Regions from separate parts of the Marinobacter sp. V032 genome, predicted to be linked through region 1. Evidence: riboswitches for the same ligand, from Rfam matches in the RefSeq annotation. Region 1 holds a riboswitch; each other region holds the start of a gene.
What was found. Region 1 has a riboswitch for cobalamin ahead of ACUN9X_RS04105 (ABC transporter substrate-binding protein). Riboswitches for the same ligand answer to the same signal wherever they lie in the genome.

Region 1 (6,387 bases):
ATGGCCTTGCCCAGTTTGACGTCCTGCAGCAATGTGCCGACCAGATCCTGCGCTTCCTGATGAATCCGGATCGCGACGGGAATTTCAGCATCGCGGTCGGTTCGGGGGTTACCAGCCGGAGGGAGCTCGCCGGCTTTCTGTAGCAGGGTCTCGTTGCTACGATCAACCTCTTCAACCGGCTCGCCTTCGCTTGAGTCCTTGCCTTTCTCCGTGTCGATGTAGAGGTGGGTGACACCCAGTTTGTGAATTTTGGCGAGTGTGTCTTCGCTGCGCACGATACCGCGCCGCCGCTGGGTGTTATGCGGAATCCAGTCATTGTTCAGGTCGGCGATGTACATACCGACCTGCAGAGCAGATAGCGGAATACGCTTTATCATAAGCACCTGACAGCAGAGCTGATAAGCCTGAAATATGCCGGCAAAGGGCAGAACCGAGACCACGCCTTTTATACGTTGGCGGCTTAATTACAGCTTAGTCAATGACAGCGGCGGGCCGGAATATTTCTTTCGACCTGCCTTCGGGTCACGCCCTGAAAAATGTACGCAGGCTATTGTGATAGGTATGTTCAAGCACTGATTGCAGCGGTATATCTTTCACTTCGGCCACCTTCTCGGCGACGAAAGGAATATAAAAGGGTGCATTCTCGCGCCCTCGATAGGGGACAGGGGTGAGGAACGGGGAATCGGTTTCCAGCAGCAACTGCTCGATCGGTGTCATGCGGATAATGTCCCGCACGTTCTCGGCTTTGTTGAATGTCGAAATGCCGTTGAAGCCCAGACACCAGCCCTGATCGATCGCATAGCGCGCCAGGCCAGGACCGGATGTGAAGCTGTGAATAACGCCTCGCCGGGTCAGCGTGCTTTCGAATTCCCGCAGGATCTCGATGGTGTCGTCGTCTGCCTCCCGGCTGTGGATGACTACGGGGCGGTCGGTATCACAGGCGATCTGCAGCTGGCGGCGGAAGACATCCCGCTGAATGCCGCGATCTGCGTTGTCATAAAAGTAGTCGAGGCCGATTTCGCCTACTGCCACCATCTTGTCATGGGGTACGTGCTGACGGATTTCTGCCTCAACCGCATCGGAGTAGCTCTCGGCATCATGGGGATGGATGCCCTGTGTGCCATATAGAAAGGGCGCGACCTGCGCCAGTTCACGAACAGTAGCCAGATTTTCCGGCGCCACAGCAATCGTGATAATGCGCTCAATATTGACCCGCTGCGCTTCGGCCAGTGTTTCTTCCAATGGCCGATCCTTGAGGTAATCAAGGTGGCAATGGGTTTCGATGATCGGATGATCAAAGACCGGAATTTCGCGCTTTTTCTTGCTCATACTTTGGCTCACAGGTGCGGCGGCTTAAACCGATACAAAGTGTGGATCAACTGGCCGGGTAGTCTAACATCTTGATGTGCCCCTACCCCAGACCCGATCCGTAGCGGGGCTCTCCGTCATCGCGTTTGCCACAAGCGGTATTGCCTGCAACCGGTGAGACCTGTGGTTGCACTCAGATCGCGTTGCGAAAGCGCATGATGTGGCTGCCATCCAGCGGATCCTCAATGAGGTCTGCCTGCACGCCAAAGGTGGTCTGCAACCGCTCGGTGGTCAGCACCTCGGCGGGCGGGCCATCGGCCACAAGATGCCCGTGATCCATAACGCCGATACGATCACACGCCATGGCCTGATTGAGATCATGCAGGGCGATCACCACAGTGACAGGTAACTGTCGCACCAGTTGGAGAATGGAGAGCTGGTGATGGATATCGAGGTGGTTGGTCGGCTCATCAAGCAACAGGATGTGGGGCTGCTGAGCCAGTGCGCGGGCAATGTGAACACGCTGACGCTCACCGCCGGACAGCGTGTGCCAGAGCCGGTCGGCCATGTGCGCCATATCGACATCATTCAGCGCCCGGGCCACGATGATATCGTCCTGTTCTGACCAGGGGCGAAGGGGAGACAGAAAAGGCGTTCGGCCCAGCCCCACGGCTTGCCGTACATTGAGCCGGTCGGTCGTTTCGGCCTGCTGTTCTACCAGCGCAAGTGTTTGTGCAATATCCCGCTGACGCATGCGTGATATTGGTTGGCCATCTAGCAGCACTTGTCCGGTTCTTGGCTTTCGCAGCCCGGCCAGAAGTTTCAGCAGGGTGGTTTTCCCTGAGCCATTCGGCCCCACCAGACCATAGTTCTGGCCGGGCTCGACTGTAAGACTGACGTTATCAAGCAGTTTTTTGCTCTGTACGGTCCAGTCCAGATGTTCGGCTGTCAGTCTCATCGAGCCCCCGTACCACGGATCAGTATCAGTGCAAACGCCGGTGCGCCGATCAGCGAGGTGATGACACCGATAGGCAGTACCTGCCCGGGCACCAAAACGCGGGACAGCACATCCGAACCAATCAGGAAGACCGCGCCGGCCAGTGCCGAGGCGGGAATCAGACGGGCGTGCTGGCTGCCCACGATAAAGCGCATGGCATGGGGAATGACAAGGCCCACAAAGCCGATAGCACCGACCATTGATACCATCACCGCGGTTACCAGGGCCATGACCCCGATTAGAATGCCCCGCACTGGCCGTACAGCGACTCCCATGGAAGAGGCGCTGTCGACACCGAAGGTGAAAGCATCCAATGCCCGCATGTGCCAGAGGCAGACCAGCAGCCCGCCGACAGCAGCGGGTACCGCAAGCATGACGTCTTCCCAGCGCACACCGGAGAGGCTGCCCAGCAACCAGAACATGATGCCACGGGCCTCCTCTGCATTAGCGGACTTGGTAATGATGAACGCCGTAAGCGCATTGAACAGCTGGGATCCGGCAATGCCGGCGAGGATGATCGCCCCTGCGGTCTGAATACCCCGCCCGCCACCACCCGTGCCGCTGCCGGCCGCGCGGGCAAGCAGCACCACCAGCCCAAAGGCCAGGCAAGCGCCGGCGAAAGCACCTGCGGACAGCGTGACCGCGCCTGCGCCCAGGCCGGCGACGGTTACGGAGACGGCACCGGTTGAGGCGCCGGCGGAGATGCCCATCAGGAAGGGGTCGGCCAGCGGGTTCCGCAGCAACGCCTGCAGCACAACGCCGGCGAGCGCAAGGCCGGTGCCGCAACTGGCAGCGACAATGGCCCGGCTCAGACGGTAACTCCAGACAATGCCGGAATCGATCGGATCAACAGCATAGCCTGCATCCCAGAGCTTGTTCGCCAGTACCTTGAGAATGATGTCAATCGGGATCGACGTTTCACCAATGGCGGTGCCGGCAATCAGGGCAATCACCAGAATAAGCGGCGTCAGCCAGAACCAGCGCAGGATAGGGCGGGTGAAGGCTCCGGCTGCCAGTAGTGGGCTCATGGGGTAAACGTCATGTCCGACAAGGCATCGGCCAGTGACTCAAGACCGAAGATGGTGCGCATTGTGGCACTCATGGCGTGGGCATCCATTTCCACAATACGGCCGGCTTTCACTGCTGTCATCTGACTGGCAACCGGATCCTTACGCAGAAAATCCCGTTTCTTCTGCACGTCATCTGCGGCGTAGCGACGGCGATCCATGTAGGCAATGACAATCAGATCCGGATCAGCCTTGGCGATGGTCTCCCAGCCGACAGTGGGCCACTCCTCATCGGATTCGATAACGTTGCGGATGCCCAGCTTCTCCATCATGTAGCCTGGTGCACCCAGACGGCCGGCGACATAAGGATCGGTCTCGAGATCGGGAGAGGAGAACCAGAAGACAGCGGACAGGTCGTCAGGCAGATCCAGGTTTTCGGCGCGCATTACAGCTTGGGCTTCGCGCGCTTTGAGATCGTTTACCAGCGCTGCGCCTGCTGACTGCACGTCGAAAATGGTGGCCAGCTGGTTAATACCCTTGTAGACAGACGCGGTGGAGAACGCAGCGAGCCGGGTGCCATCGCCGCCGGTGGCGTTATTTTTGGTGTCGCAATCGGCGGGCATGATGTAGGTATTGATGCCGAGATCGTGAAACTGCCGACGCGAGCCTACGCTGCCGGTCGGGCCCACATGCCACTCATACTGAACGGCCACCAGATCGGGCTTTTTGTTTACTATCGCTTCGAAGCTGGGGTCGTTGTCCGCTATCCGCTTGATGCCGGCATTGATCTTACTGAATTGTGGCAGCACCGGGTTAAACCAGACTGATGTGCCTTCAACGGTATCAGCGAGTCCCAGCATGTAGAGCATTTCGGTGGCGGATTGCCCGACGGTGACACTGCGTTCGGGTGCTGACTCAAAACGGAGTTCAACCCCACAATTGGTCAACGAAAGCGGATAATGGGTCGCGGCGAAAGCAGCATGGGGTGCAGGCAGAATCAATAACGCGGCCAGCAGTTGGCGAACGGGATGCATGAGCGTGTCTCCGGATCTACGAGAATTGGACAAGGGGGTCCAGTGGTCCGGAAGCGCCGATTACCAGAGGCGCCGAAGAGTGCACGCCGGAATATGAAACAGGCCTTAACCTTCCTTCCCCCGGGACACCCCGCCCGGCGTTATGAAACTCGTGTCGGCAGGTCTCCTGACTGGCGCATCATCGCAGGCCCGGCCTTCCCGGGATGTGTTTCCCAGTGGCTACGAAGGGGCCTTGCTCATCGCCTACAGTTGCGGGGGCAGTTTCGGTTCGCGGATCGTTGAACGGATAGCTCAACAGGCAGTCTCGCGGCGAATTCCCTATTAGGAGCCTTTTTCAAAGGCTCCCTGGTTCCCGAAGGAAACCGACAGGGCGAGAATATACAGGTTGCCCAATGATGGCAAGGAAGGCGGTAGGCGTCGGGGGTGTCTGGCCAAGGCGCGATAGAGTGCGCGAAAATAGACCCAGTCAGAGGTCACCTATCTCTCATAACGGAGCTGTTTCATGTCGAGCCGGATTGAAATTCACTATTGCACGCAGTGCCGCTGGATGCTCCGTTCTGCCTGGATGGCGCAGGAGCTGCTGAGCACATTTGAAGACGAAATCACCGAATTGACCTTGAAGCCGGGCACCGGTGGCGTTTTTGAAGTCTACGCTGACGGGCAGCGGGTCTGGTCCCGCAAAGAGGCGGGCCGGTTTCCCGAGATCACAGAGCTGAAGCAGGTTGTGCGTGATCTTGTCTCGCCCGAGAGGTCGCTGGGTCACGCGGATCGCAAGGATGCCTGAACTGATTGCAGGCTGCGGTGCAGATGTGCCATCCGATCAGCACTGGCTGGCCTTGAATACCTGGCTTCGGGATCATCGCGTGCTCTGGCAATACGTGCCATTTGCAACGCCGGAACCTGAGTGGTGCCTGGCGTATTCTGCCACGGCCCGACGCCTTGGTGCTTTCGACAGCGCGACCTGTGATTTCTATGAGCAACATCCAGACCAACTGGCGGATCTGCTGAGTGAGGATGTGCCGGCACTGGCGCAAAGGTCGTCCCTGATTCGACTACCCGACCTGTCGGGTGCTGATCTGAGCCTTCCGGAAACCCGAGCAGTGGATATGCCCGGTCGCAAACGTTTGCAGGCGGGTCGGTTTGCCGGGGCGATACAGCCGCTGTCTCACAGGGTTCTGGACTGGTGCTGTGGCAAAGGGCACCTGGCGCGCACCCTGGCTTCGACTGCACCGTCAGGTGTGTGCGGAATGGAGTGGGCATCGTCGCTGGTTCAGCAAGGCAACGCCCTTGCCCGGCGCTATGGTGATGCGGTGACGATACACGGGCAGGACGTGCTCGCGCCTTCGCTTCAGATGCCGGCCGACACTCACGCGGTAGCGCTGCATGCCTGTGGCGACCTTCACAAGCGCCTGTTGACGCGGAGCGTGCAGCAGCGGCTGCCGCGTATCAGCTTCTCCCCTTGTTGTTATCACCTGACCCGGGATACTCGCCATAGCCCGCTGTCACATTTCGTGTCCTCACAGTCTGACCGGCTGGCCTTGAGCACCCGGGAGAGTCGTCTGGCGGTTCAGGAAACGGTGACAGCGCCGGCCAGGGAAACAGTGCAGAGAGAACGTCTGCGAGCCTGGCGGCTGGGGTTTGACGGGTTGCAACGAGCGCTGCGCTCGAGTGATGACTACCTGCCGGTACCAACGTCTCCAACGCATTTGAATCAGGGGGATTTTTCCGGCTTCTGTCGCTGGGCCGCCCAGACTAAAGCGCTCAACTTGCCTGCGCATGTTGATTATCCAAAATGGCAGGCTTACGGCGAGCAGCGACTGCTGCAGGTACGCCAGCACGAGCTGGTGCAGCATCTTTTTAGACGGCCACTCGAGCTCTGGTTGGTGCTGGATTACGTGCTGTACCTGCAGGAGCAGGGGTTTCAGGTGAGATGGGGCACTTTTTGTGAACGGGAGTCGACGCCGCGAAACCTGTTGATTGATGCCTGTTTGAAAATCAACCAAACGGAACGTCAGGGTTTGCGGTAGACCACCTTCTCAAC
Region 2 (6,387 bases), 1.6 Mb from region 1:
TTTGCCGGTTTCCGGAAGCCAGGCGGCCATTCAGATGTTGCCAAGATTGCGTAAACCTTGTCGCGTCGGTATTCCTGCCCCTGGTTACCAAGAGCATGCTCACTGTTGGTCCAGGGCGGGGCATGAGGTTGTGCCTGTGCCGCTGAATAGTCTCGCATCTGACGCTGAAGACGATTCGCACTGGCTCGCATCGCTTGATGTGCTTGTCTGGATCAACCCTAACAACCCGACGGGTTTAAAAGTATCTCGGGAGCGGCTCCTTTCATGGCACGAGCAGCTCCATAGTCATAGTGGCTGGCTGGTAGTCGATGAGGCGTTCATGGATGGCAGTGGGGAAAGCCTGTTGCCGATAGCGGACAAACCGGGCCTCGTTGTGCTGCGTTCACTCGGCAAGTTTTTCGGGCTGGCCGGCTTGAGGGCCGGGGAGGTAATCGGGGACCCCGAGATAACACACAGGCTTGCTATCGAACTTGGACCTTGGGCCATAAGTGGCCCGGCGCGCTCTATCATGGCGCTGGCATTGGCCGACCGCAGTTGGCAAATCGAGACAACAGCAAGGCTTGCTGAAGCGAGTCAGCGAATACAACGGCTACTGGTAGACGCCGGGCTTTCCACTGTCACCGGCACCAGCCTGTTCCGGTACTGTGCGTTCCAACATGCTGAGGCTTTCGCCGACGCTCTGGCCCGAGAGGGTGTTCTGGTCCGGCGCTTTGAAGACCCCAACGCACTGCGGTTCGGATTGCCGGGCACTGAAGCAGAATGGCAACACCTGTCCAAAGCCTTGTTAATCGCCCAAAAGACACTCGCCCGGACTAACGCAGAGACTTCCCAGATATGACAACGCTGATGATTCAGGGCACAACCTCCGACGCTGGCAAAAGCACGGTGGTAGCTGCCTTGTGCCGCCTACTCGCACGTCGTGGTGTCGCTGTGGCCCCCTTCAAGCCCCAGAACATGGCGTTAAACAGTGCAGTGACAATCGATGGCGGCGAAATCGGTCGCTCGACAGCTTTGCAGGCATTGGCTTGCGGTTTGGAGCCGCACAGCGATATGAACCCGGTGTTGCTGAAACCGCAAAGTGATTGTGGCGCCCAGATCATCCTGCGTGGGCAAGTTCACGGCAATATGGATGCGATTGCGTATCACGACTTCAAGACCGAAGCTGCGAAATCGGTGATGGCGGCATGGCAGGCGCTGAGCGAACGCTACGACGTTATCATCGCTGAGGGCGCCGGCAGTCCGGCTGAAATCAATCTGCGGGCGAACGATATCGCCAATATGGGGTTTGCTGAGGCAGCGGACTGCCCGGTGTTGCTGGTCGGTGATGTCGACCGGGGCGGCGTATTTGCCCAGTTGGTGGGTACGCTCGAACTGGTGTCCGAGAGTGAGCAGGCTCGTATCAAGGGCTTTGTCATCAACCGGTTTCGCGGTGATCAGGGGTTGCTTGACCCCGGACTGCGCTGGCTGGAGGAGCGCACAGGCAAGCCGGTTGTCGGCGTGCTGCACTATCTCGGCGGCCTGATTCTGGATGCGGAAGACAGCGTTGGGCTGACCGGTAGCCACGAAGCGGAAGCGCTGCGGGTTATTGTTCCCCGGCTACCGAGAATCAGCAATCACAACGATTTTGACCCATTGCGGCTCCATCCGGATATTGACCTGCAGTTCATTGCTGAAGGGCAGGCCATTCCGCCTGCCGATGTCATTATCCTGCCAGGCAGTAAAAGCACCTGTCATGACCTTGATTGGTTGAAAAAGCACGGCTGGCCTGAGGTCATTCAGCGTCACCTGCGCTACGGCGGCAAAGTATTTGGCATCTGCGGTGGATTCCAGATGTTGGGCTTTTCCGTTGACGATCCCGATGGCTTGGAGGGGGAGCAGGGTAGTGTCGAAGGACTTGGTTTGCTTGATTTGTCGACGCGTATGGTGGCCGGCAAGCAATTGAAAACCGTAAGTGGTGAATTGAGGTTGCCAGGCGCCGGTGCCGCTGCATTTACCGGTTACGAGATGCACAATGGTGTCAGTGAAGGCGCAGCGCTATCGGCCGCCATTATTGACGTCGACGGTCGGCCAGATGGGGCTGTCAGTCCTGACGGGCAGGTCATGGGTACCTATATGCACGGCATTTTTGATCACCCCGAAGCCTGCGATGCTTTGCTGGCAAATTGGGGGCTTCGAAAAGGCGCCAGGTCCGTTGATTATCAGCACCATCGAATGGCGCAGCTGGATCGGCTTGCAGATCACATTGAGCAGCAGCTGGATATCGACTGGCTTTACGATCTGCTGGGGTTACCCGCACAGACTGAATCAAAGACTTCTTAAAGCGACACAATGACGGACGAGACGTTATGAATGATCACAGCCAGCCTTTTACCGATCAGGAACGCGAGGGGTTGTACCGGGCGATATTTGAACGTCGTGACGTCCGCTCACAGTTCCTGCCCGACCCTGTTCCGCCGGAAGTGCTGGGGCGGCTGCTGACTGCCGCCCACCACGCGCCATCCGTCGGCTTTATGCAGCCCTGGGATTTTCTGGTTATCGATAGCGTTGAGGTGCGGAAATCGGTGCTGGCGCTGTTTGATCGAGAGAACGAGAAAGCCGCCGAAAATTACAGTGGCGATCGGCAGGACCAATATCGAAACCTGAAGCTGCAGGGCATTCTCGAAAGCCCGATTAATCTTTGCATTACCTGCGACCGCAGCCGAGGGGGTCCGAATGTCTTGGGTCGTAACTCTATTGTCGAGACGGATCTTTTCAGCACCTGCCTGGCGGTTCAGAACCTCTGGCTGGCTGCGCGGGCGGAAGGTATCGGCGTCGGTTGGGTCAGTATTCTCGATCAGGAAGATCTTGCTCGGGCGCTTGGCCTGCCAGATCACGTCTATCCACTGGCGTATCTTTGCATCGGTTACGTCAGCGAGTTTCTGGACCAGCCGGAATTGCAGGCGAAAGGCTGGCGTTCCCGGTTACCGCTGGCCGAGCTGGTGCATCGAAATGGCTGGGGCAAATTTATAGACGAATCAGACGAATTATCTCCCTGGCTGAAGCCGTTGTAATCGTTAACAGAAACCCGGCTGGCGGAGCCTGGAAACGCCGGCAAAACCGGCTTGCCGGATTGCTTGTGCTATACCATATGGATTACGATTGCTCCTTGAGCGATAGGTGCCCCGAATATGGGGGATAATCGGGAAGTTTGGTGAGGCCATAGTGCCAATGCCAACGCTGCCCCCGCATCGGTAAGAGCGAGTAGCTTGGAATGACCACTGGCGCAAGCCGGGAAGGTGCAAGCGATGGAGAACGTCTAAAGCGTTCTCCCTGTTCAAGCCCGAAGACCGGCCTGTCAGTTTATCCATTCCAATAACGGTGCGGCGGGCACCGAGGAGAAAAAAATGTCTACGATCAGCACTTCTTCCACCGAGCGGGCTTCCCGTTCTCTATCCGGTGCCTCTTCTCTGGTCCAGCATGGCGCTGCGCTGGTGTTTGGCGTCGTAATTCTGTTTGCCGTGGGTTTCCTGCCGATGAGCTTTGCTCATAACGCGGCGCACGATACCCGGCACTCATTCGTGTTTCCCTGCCACTGAGCACATGACGCCCCGTCATATCTGACTGCTGTCCGGGACAATCTCAGACGGCATATTGCTCAGTTTTAAAATTTACTGGAGGGAAACGCATGTTCCGCTCATTGATTTTCAGTGCCTGCCTGATTGGTGTGGTACTGGGTTTGACCCTGACGGCTATCCAGTCGTTTGGTGTAACACCGATTTTGTTATCAGCCGAGCAGTTTGAAGTGGCAGAACAACCTGCTGTCAATCATCACGCAGGTGAATCCACTGACGCGCATCATCATGAGCATGGCGCTCAGTCCGCACATCACCACGACGAACCCGCTGCTCCCGGTCATCACGAAGTGGCTGAAGCACACGACGCGGGCGGGCATCATCATGATGCAAACGCTTGGTCTCCTGCAGACGGTGCAGAGCGCGTGTTGTTCACCGCTTTGTCGAATGTTCTGGCGGGTATCGGCTTCGCCGCTATTTTGCTGGTCTTGATGAATGTGCTGCGCGAGCGCGGTCTCCTCAAACCGACGCCACTCACCGGCCTGACCTTTGGTATTGCTGGTTTTCTTGCAATTTTCGTTGCACCTTCGATCGGTTTGCCGCCTGAAATTCCGGGTATGAATGCCGCAGCACTGGAATCCCGCCAGTATTGGTGGCTGTTTACGGTAGTGGCAGCGGCAGTGGGCCTCGGTTTCCTTTTCCTCGCGCCGCGCTGGCGCAAGTTGTTTGGTCTGCCATTTCTGGTGGTGCCTTATTTGTGGATTCCAGCGCATCCTGCCGGTCCCCGGTTTGCCAACACGGACCCGGCCGCTGTCTCTGCGTTAACCGAGCTGCATCAGCAGTTTATCTGGGCCTCCGGGCTTTCCAATCTTGCGTTCTGGTTGCTGGCTGGCATTTTGTGCGCGCTGGCGGTGAAGCGCCTCTCAGGCAAGAGCTATGGTCATGCCGACGCCCCAGCCTGAGTTTCCGTTTTCGGCGATTGTGGGTCAGCAATCGCTCAAAACTGCGCTATTGCTGAATGCGATCAATCCCAGGATTGGCGGCGTTCTGATCAGCGGCCCCCGTGGTATTGCCAAGTCGACCATGGCGCGGGGGCTGGCCGACGTGCTGCCATCGGATGCTGACGGCAAACACCCACCGTTCATTAACCTCCCGCTGGGCACCAGCGAAGATCGTCTCACCGGTGCTCTGAACCTGCAGCAAGTGTTGTCGGAGCAGAAGGTCGTCTTCGAACCCGGTCTTCTCGCAAGGGCGCATCAAGGTGTGCTGTATGTGGACGAGGTCAATCTGCTACCCGACGCGCTGGTTGATCTGTTGCTCGACACTGCAGCCCGGGGCATCAACGTGGTGGAGCGCGAAGGGATCAGCCACACCCATGACGCCCGGTTTATGCTGATCGGCACTATGAACCCCGATGAGGGCGAATTACGCCCCCAGCTGCTGGACCGCTTCGGGCTCTGTGTTGAACTCGGTGATGCGATTCCGGTATCGGAGCGGGTTGCGATCGTACGCCAACGGGAAGCGTTTGAGCATGATCCCCACGGCTATTGTCACGACTGGCAGCCGGAGCAGGCGAACCTGACTGAACGGCTTCGCCTTGCGCGCGAAGCACTGTCTTCGGTTACAGCTGAAGATTGGGTCTACGAACACATTGCCATGCGCTGCCAGTCCGCAGCGGTGGAAGGCCTGAGGGCCGATGTGACATGGCATCGTGCAGCGCAAGCTCATGCTGCCTGGCGTAATGCAGACTGCATCACGGCTGAAGATCTGGATGCGGTTGAAGGCTGGGTGCTGGCGCATCGCCGAAAAGCGGCCGGGGAACCGCCCGCCGGCGGATCGACACCACCCGGTGGCGATCGTTCGAACCAGGGCAGCAGCCGGCAGCAAAACGCCCCGCAGTTGCCTGAATCTGGCGCCGATGCGAAAACCCGCAACCAGGGCGGCCAATGGGGTGCGATGCCGCCGCAGCAGCAATCAATGGTCGCAGTGCCACCGGTTGATTTGCCGGACAACTCTGCCCGGGTAACGCAAGGCACCCGGGATTTGCTCGCCACGCGCAGTAAAAAAAAAGGTAAACAGAGTCTCGGGCGTTATGCCACGGGTGAGCTTTCGCGAAAACCGGACTGGTTCGCCACCTTTGCCGCCAGTTGCGGCCAGTGGCCGTTAAAAGAATGGCGTTTCAAACGTCAGCGGGCAGGGCAACCGGTGTTGCACTTTATTTTGCTGGATACCTCGGGCTCAACGCTCGACAGCCAGTTATTCGCCCGGGCTAAAGGGTTGGTCCAGCAACTGGCCGCCAAAGCCTATAGCGCCAGGGAACAGTTGGCGATTCTGGGGTTTGGCAATGATCGTGTCGATTCCATTCTGCCCAAGCGCCGGGCACCCAGCGATATGCTGGACCAGCTGGAGAAGTTGGGCGGCGGCGGTGGCACCCCCATTCGTGATGCCATGCAAGCCGCTGTGCGGGCGATTGTTCAGTGGCAGCGGCGCGAACCCGGATTGCAGGTACGCACCTACCTGATTACCGATGGCCGCACCCGTCAATCGCTGGACGATATCGGTCCGGTCAAGGATTGCGTGGTGATCGACATCGAGCAGTCGCCCGTCCGCCGCGGGCGGGCGCGCAGCCTCGCGGAACAGCTTGGCGCTACATACCAGATATTTCCGCCCATGGAGGCCCTGTGACAGATTCAGATACCAGCCATCTTCAGCGTATGCAGAAGAAAAAAGACATCGTGGCCGAACGGATCGCAAAGGCCTCAATCGAACGCGGCGTACTGATCCTGCTCAAAGGCAACGGCAAGGGCAAAAGCAGCTCGGCGTTCGGCACCATGGC
Region 3 (6,387 bases), 260 kb from region 1:
GCAAGGCAAGCACATGCTCGAAGCTGCAGAACGCCGGGTGACAGACGATGGGGTCACCTCCATTGTCCAGCGTCAGCGCCATGGTGATCTGGGCGAGTGCCTGCTGGATATCGAAGCGGACATCCGTTTGCTGGTGGTGGGCCTGCACGGCGAAAGCAGTACCGATCGTGATGTGCATATCGGCAGTCAGCTTGAAACCGTCATTCGCACATTGCATCGCCCGATTTTGCTGGTGCCGGATGAATACACCGAACCGCGTAGCGCCATGCTGGCATTCGATGGCAGTGAAACCGCCATGCGGGGTGTTGAACTGCTGGCCAGCAGTCCGATCTTCAAGGCATTTCCGTTGCATCTGGTGATGGTCGCGACTGAATCGGAGGAACGCTGGAACCAACTACGCACTGCCGAGAAAGCCTTGGCTGCGAGCGGTTGTGAAGTTCATCTTGCAATCCGCGAGGGCGATGTTGAAAAAACGCTGCACAGCTATCAACAGGAAAACGCGATTGATCTGCTGGTAATGGGCGCTTACGGACACTCTCGCATTCGCCAGTTTCTGGTGGGCAGCACGACCACCAACATGTTGAAAACCAGCACCACTCCGCTCGTTATACTGCGATAAACGCATGGCGTGCTGGTTGCCCGTGCCAGCACGCAAGCGATCCGGTGTGGCCGGCTTAAAGGCCGCCGGGCATTAGCGTCACAGTGAGACAAAATTCTACTAGCCTGACTTTATGCGCTTGCGGTAGGCTCTGAATCACAATGACAATAATCAGAACCTACGGCGTAATTGTGCAGTTCACTCCCTGGAGCCATTTTTAATGGCAGCATCTCTTTCGTTGTGTAACGGCTTCGGGTACCGAGCGTACCAGCGAGTGCGATGCGTCGTGTTGCTGATGGTCCTGTCGATACCGGCATTTGTCGCGGCGGCAGAAAAACCATTGCTGCGTATCGGTTATGTCGAGTTTCCCCCCTATGAATATCAAAATGACGCTGGTGAAGCGGCCGGGTCGTTTATCGAGCTGAGCCAGAGAGTAGCGGAAGAGGCGGGCTATCGCGTCGAATTCGTTTATCTGCCTATCAGCCGGATCTACCTGTTTCTGCAGCAAGGGCGGATTGACGTCTGGCCGGGACTGACGGGTATTCCAATGCTCGAAAAGCAGGTAATTGTCAGTGCCAGCCACCCCATTCGGGTAGAGTTGGCGGCCTGGTTTCTTGGCGACACCCCCCCGCTGACCCAATTTGATGATCTGCGGGGTAAACGGCTGATTCTTATCTCGGGGTACACCTACGGCGGGCTTGCGAACTATCTGAAGGGGCTGGATGACGTGGAACTGACCTATACCACCAATCATCGGTCAGCCCTTGATATGTTGCAGCGGGACAGGGGGGACTACCTGCTCGATTATGTGGAGCCAATCAAATCAACGCCGGGGCACGACAGCTTCAAAGGATTACAGCATTCGTTTGTGCGTGAACGGATCGCCGGCTGGATTTTCTCGCGGGAAAGACCTGACGCCGTGCGATACCGTGATGAATTTGATGCCGCGTATCAGCGTTTGCGAGAAAGGGATGGCCACTCGACAGACTTCTCCAGCCCCGCTCCGGGCACTTTGCCGGGCTTCCCTGAGAGTCTGGTTCGTCAAGCACCCGCCGGCGTTGGCGAGTAACGGTAGCCGTGTTGGGAAGGGCAACTTATCAATGTTACGGATTGGTTTGTGTTCAGATTCAAAGGTAATAAGGGAAGCGCCATGACGGCTGCCCCGGTAAGACGACTGATCTGTTTTTGGCTGGCGGGCATGCTGCTTGCCGCGCCAGTGGCGGCCAGGAGCCTGCCAGAGTTGCGCGTGGGTTATATTGAATTCCCACCCTTCAACTATACCGATGAAAGTGGCGAGCCAGCAGGCCCCTGGGTGGATATGACGGAAGCGGTTGCCGAAATGGCCGGTTATGCCGTCAAATGGAAATCGCTGCCGATCGCGCGGGTGTACCGATATCTTGCGCAGGGCAACATTGATTTATGGTTGGGCGTGGCCGATCTTCCGGTGCTGAAAGACAAGGTTGTCGAGAGCGCCAGCAGCCCCATGACGATCCGGTTGATGGCGTTCCACAAAAAAGGCGTACCGGATATTACCTCAGTGTCGGAGCTTGAAGGCAAGCGACTCCTGCTGATTGCCGGCTTCACCTATCTCAATGTGCTGGACAATGTTGACCTTGATCCAGAGAAAACAGCCGCAGCCCCCAATCACCATGCTGCCCTGACGATGATGCAGCTAGGGCGCGCCGACTACCTGCTCGATTACGACGAACCCGTATACGCGGAGCAGCAAAAGTTTCCGGAACTGGCGCTTGAAGGCGCGCCTATCTATCAACTACGTGGCGCTTTTGTCGTGTCACGCCAACATCCGGATGCCCAGCGTGTCGTTGACCGGCTGGATGCGGCCTATCAGTCATTGATCGCATCGGGTCAGTTGCGGCACTTGCAGCATGACCGCCTTGCCCCGCTTGCTGAACATCCCGAAACACCCGAAGATTAGCGATCAGCAACACCCGGCTATGGGTGTTCGACGAGGATATCGCCGTACCAAGCCGTTGCCGATTCGCCGGTATTGTCTGAATCGCTCATAATTCCGATCCCCATGATCTCCGGCGGCGCCTCCCCGAATGCGGCCTTATAGTCGGCCACGATATCCCGCTCTACAGTGATCCATTGCCCCGCCTCTTCGTCACCGCTGGTGACGGCAATCATCATCGTCTGCTCTGTGAACGGATTGGTGACGATCTCGCCGACCGGCAGCTTATTGGCCCAGATATAGTTCAGCGCGTTACCGGGCAGGGCATCGCCATACAGTAGCTCTGCTGTTTTGCGTTTGGCACGCTCAAAGAAACCGGCACTGTCCGGATCAAACTGAAAGGCAACGTAGATGCGGGCAGGATAGTCATCTCCGGACTTTTTGCGCGCATCACCCGCTTTGAAAACCCCACTGACCTTCCAGCGCCAACGCAGAATCAGCCGATCACGCGGCACAATCGACACCCTGGCAATCAGCCCTGAAGCACCACCATCGGTTTCCGCCCGCACCACCTGAACCCCGTCTTCATCAACCAGTGTGTAGCGGCTGAGCTTGTCGATACTGGGAAATTCCAGCGGCGCCCATCCGTCATCCAATGATGTCATGGCGGAGAAGGGAGGGACTGACTGATCGCTCGCCTCCGCCCAGGCCGGCGCGGGCAGTGTCGTCAGCAGCAATAGCAGTAGGGTAAAGACGGGGACAAGTGACGACATAAACGCTCCAGGGCGAAATCAGAATCTGTCGTGCCATTCTGAAACTTTACTTGTTGCCCGTCTACCTGGTCTATATAGTGTTTTTATTCTTGGTCAGCCACCATATGTAGTGATTATTGAGTAATCAATCGATCCTGCGATGATGAGTGGCGGGGAAGCAACACGCTTCCCGCGGGAATCCGGTGAGACTCCGGAACTGACGCGCAGCGGTATTGGGGAACGCGCGTGACCGGTGCCGCACAGAGTTTTCGGAAAAACGTTCTCGAAACAACGTTTCCAAAACAACCTGTGCGGGCACAGACACTGAGCAATCGGGAAGTCGTCACGTTAGGCCGCAGGCACATTTGCCTGCATGCCCCTGAGTCCGAAGACCAGCCAGGAATGTATGGCCCGTGCAAACGGCGCCATTCGACTGCACCTTCGCGACTCAGGGTGAGCAGATAACGGATCCTGCCCGAGAACTTTTTCACGGCCGGCTGCCGTCCTGCGTACGCGAAGGAAAGGAATTCAAACGCGTACTCAGGAGACTCATCATGCCCAGTGCGGCTATTTCTGCCCCAGCCTCAACAAAGACGGCGCACGATTCTGCGCCCATCAGTTCACTCCGGGTGATCAAGCGCAACGGCCAGCTCGTTGATTTTGATGCCAGCAAAATTGACGTGGCCATCACCAAAGCCTTTCTCGCGATAGAAGGCGACAAGGCAGCCGGGTCCGCCCATATCCACGACGCCGTTCGCCAGGTCAGTCAGCAGGTGATCAGCGCCCTGAGCCGGCGATTGCAGGCGGGTGGCACCGTGCATATTGAAGATATTCAGGATCAGGTCGAGCTTGAACTGATGCGCGGTGAAGCACATAAAGTCGCCCGCGCCTATGTGCTCTATCGCGAAGCCCACGCTCAGGAGCGCGCCCAACTGGCGCCGGTAGAAGAGCACCCAACCCTGAGAGTTATGCTGGCGGACAAACAGAGCGCACCGCTGGATCTGGGGCTGATGAAGTATCAGGTCGAACAGGCCTGCGCTGGCCTGGACGGCGTTGATGCGGACACCATTGTCGACGATGCCCTGCGCAATCTGTATGACGGTATCCCCGAACACGACGTCCTCAACGCGCTCATCATGACCGCGCGCGGCCGCATAGAACAGGAGCCCGACTACAGCGCGGTGACCGCGCGCCTGCTGCTGGAACAGCTGCGACTGGAATCCGGCCGGGTGTTGGAACTGCCCATGCAAACGCCGTTGGTGGATGTCTACCCGCAGGCACTGACCCGTTTTATCGCACTGGGTATTGAACGTGAGCTGTTGGACCCGGCGCTGGCGGATTTTGATCTCGACCGGCTGGGCGCCGCCCTCAAGCCGGAACGCGATCTCCAGTTCAGTTTCCTCGGGCTGCAAACCCTCTACGACCGGTACTTTATCCACCTGAACGACAAGCGCCTGGAATTGCCGCAGGTATTCTTCATGCGGGTCGCGATGGGGTTGTCGCTACGCGAGGATGATCTGGATGCGCGTGCTATCGAATTCTATGAGCTGCTGTCGTCATTCGACTATATGGCATCCACACCTACGCTATTTAACAGCGGCACCCGCCATTCACAGCTCTCATCCTGTTACCTGACCACCGTCAGCGATGACCTCGACGGCATTTACGGCGCGATCAAGGACAACGCATTGCTATCGAAATGGGCGGGCGGTCTGGGTAACGACTGGACGCCGGTGCGATCGCTGGGTGCCCACATCAAAGGCACCAATGGCCGTAGCCAGGGCGTAGTGCCCTTTCTCAAGGTGGTCAACGACACTGCCGTCGCAGTAAACCAGGGAGGCAAACGTAAAGGCGCCGTTTGTGCCTATCTGGAATCCTGGCATCTGGATATCGAGGAATTTCTCGAGCTGCGCAAGAACACCGGTGACGAGCGCCGCCGCACTCACGACATGAACACCGCCAACTGGGTGCCGGATCTACTGCTGGAGCGGATGCGCGCCGACGCCAACTGGACACTGTTCTCGCCTAACGACGTGCCGGATCTGCACGATCTGTACGGTGCTGCGTTCCGCACCCGTTATGAAGAATACGAAGCCAAGGCCGAGCGGGGCGAAATCAGCCTGTTCAAGACTGTCCCGGCGAAGCAGCTGTGGCGGAAGATGTTGACCGTGCTGTTCGAAACCGGCCATCCCTGGATCACGTTCAAAGATCCCTGCAACCTGCGCTCGCCCCAGCAGCACACTGGCGTGGTGCATTCGTCCAACCTGTGTACCGAAATCACCCTGAATACCAGTGAACAGGAAATCGCCGTCTGTAACCTGGGTTCAGTGAACCTCGCAGCCCACATTCGCGACGGGGAGCTGGACGTGCAGCGGCTGGAACGCACCGTCAACACCGCCGTGCGCATGCTCGATAACGTCATCGATATTAACTTCTACGCGGTACCGCAGGCGCGCGAGGCGAACATGCATCACCGGCCCGTGGGGTTGGGGCTGATGGGCTTTCAGGACGCGCTTTACCGTCTTGGCCTGCCATATGCCAGCGCGGAAGCAGTTGAATTTGCCGACCTGTCGATGGAGCAATTGAGCTATTTCGCCCTGCGTGCTTCAGCCGAACTGGCGAAAGAGCGCGGTGCCTACGCAACCTACGAAGGCTCGCTCTGGTCACAGGGCATTCTGCCGATTGACTCGCTGAACAACCTGAAAGCCGCACGCCGGGAAGAGGACTTCAGCGTCAACAGTGAAAGCCGTTTGGATTGGGCGCCAGTGCGCGACCTGATCCGCGAACACGGTATTCGCAATTCCAACGTTATGGCGATTGCACCCACCGCGACCATTTCCAATATCGTTGGCGTGTCCCAGTCGATCGAACCGGCGTATCAGAACCTGTTTGTGAAATCGAACCTGTCCGGCGAATTCACGGTGATCAATCCCTCGCTGGTCAACGACCTGAAGGCGCTGGGCCTGTGGGACAACGTCATGGTCAACGATCTTAAATACTACGACGGCTCAGTGCAGCAGATCGACCGCGTACCGGCGGACATCAAGGCGCGGTATGCCACCGCATTTGAGCTGGATTCCCGCTGGCTGGTGGAAGCCGCCTCGCGTCGCCAGAAATGGCTGGAT

Region 2: it holds a riboswitch for cobalamin, as region 1 does, so the genes downstream of both, ACUN9X_RS11175 (CbtB domain-containing protein) here and ACUN9X_RS04105 (ABC transporter substrate-binding protein) in region 1, are expected to answer to the same signal.
Region 3: it holds a riboswitch for cobalamin, as region 1 does, so the genes downstream of both, ACUN9X_RS02940 (ribonucleoside-diphosphate reductase subunit alpha) here and ACUN9X_RS04105 (ABC transporter substrate-binding protein) in region 1, are expected to answer to the same signal.

What each region holds. Positions count from the first base shown of each region.
Region 1 covers NZ_JBQXYE010000001.1:890,738-897,124, forward strand. The annotation lists gene ACUN9X_RS04085 (HD-GYP domain-containing protein) at 1-377, opposite strand, end outside; gene ACUN9X_RS04090 (TatD family hydrolase) at 523-1,329, opposite strand; gene ACUN9X_RS04095 (ABC transporter ATP-binding protein) at 1,502-2,266, opposite strand; gene ACUN9X_RS04100 (FecCD family ABC transporter permease) at 2,263-3,333, opposite strand; gene ACUN9X_RS04105 (ABC transporter substrate-binding protein) at 3,330-4,346, opposite strand; cobalamin riboswitch at 4,486-4,728, opposite strand; gene ACUN9X_RS04110 (SelT/SelW/SelH family protein) at 4,849-5,130, shown strand; gene ACUN9X_RS04115 (methyltransferase) at 5,123-6,373, shown strand; gene ACUN9X_RS04120 (DUF4124 domain-containing protein) at 6,358-6,387, opposite strand, start outside.
Region 2 covers NZ_JBQXYE010000001.1:2,457,482-2,463,868, forward strand. The annotation lists gene cobD (threonine-phosphate decarboxylase CobD) at 1-838, shown strand, start outside; gene ACUN9X_RS11165 (cobyric acid synthase) at 835-2,319, shown strand; gene bluB (5,6-dimethylbenzimidazole synthase) at 2,346-3,050, shown strand; cobalamin riboswitch at 3,138-3,349, shown strand; gene ACUN9X_RS11175 (CbtB domain-containing protein) at 3,384-3,575, shown strand; gene ACUN9X_RS11180 (CbtA family protein) at 3,665-4,513, shown strand; partial or broken gene ACUN9X_RS11185 (ATP-binding protein) at 4,494-5,519, shown strand; gene cobO (cob(I)yrinic acid a,c-diamide adenosyltransferase) at 6,233-6,387, shown strand, end outside.
Region 3 covers NZ_JBQXYE010000001.1:631,052-637,438, forward strand. The annotation lists gene ACUN9X_RS02920 (universal stress protein) at 1-619, shown strand, start outside; gene ACUN9X_RS02925 (substrate-binding periplasmic protein) at 819-1,667, shown strand; gene ACUN9X_RS02930 (substrate-binding periplasmic protein) at 1,749-2,534, shown strand; gene ACUN9X_RS02935 (DUF3047 domain-containing protein) at 2,552-3,283, opposite strand; cobalamin riboswitch at 3,414-3,677, shown strand; gene ACUN9X_RS02940 (ribonucleoside-diphosphate reductase subunit alpha) at 3,817-6,387, shown strand, end outside.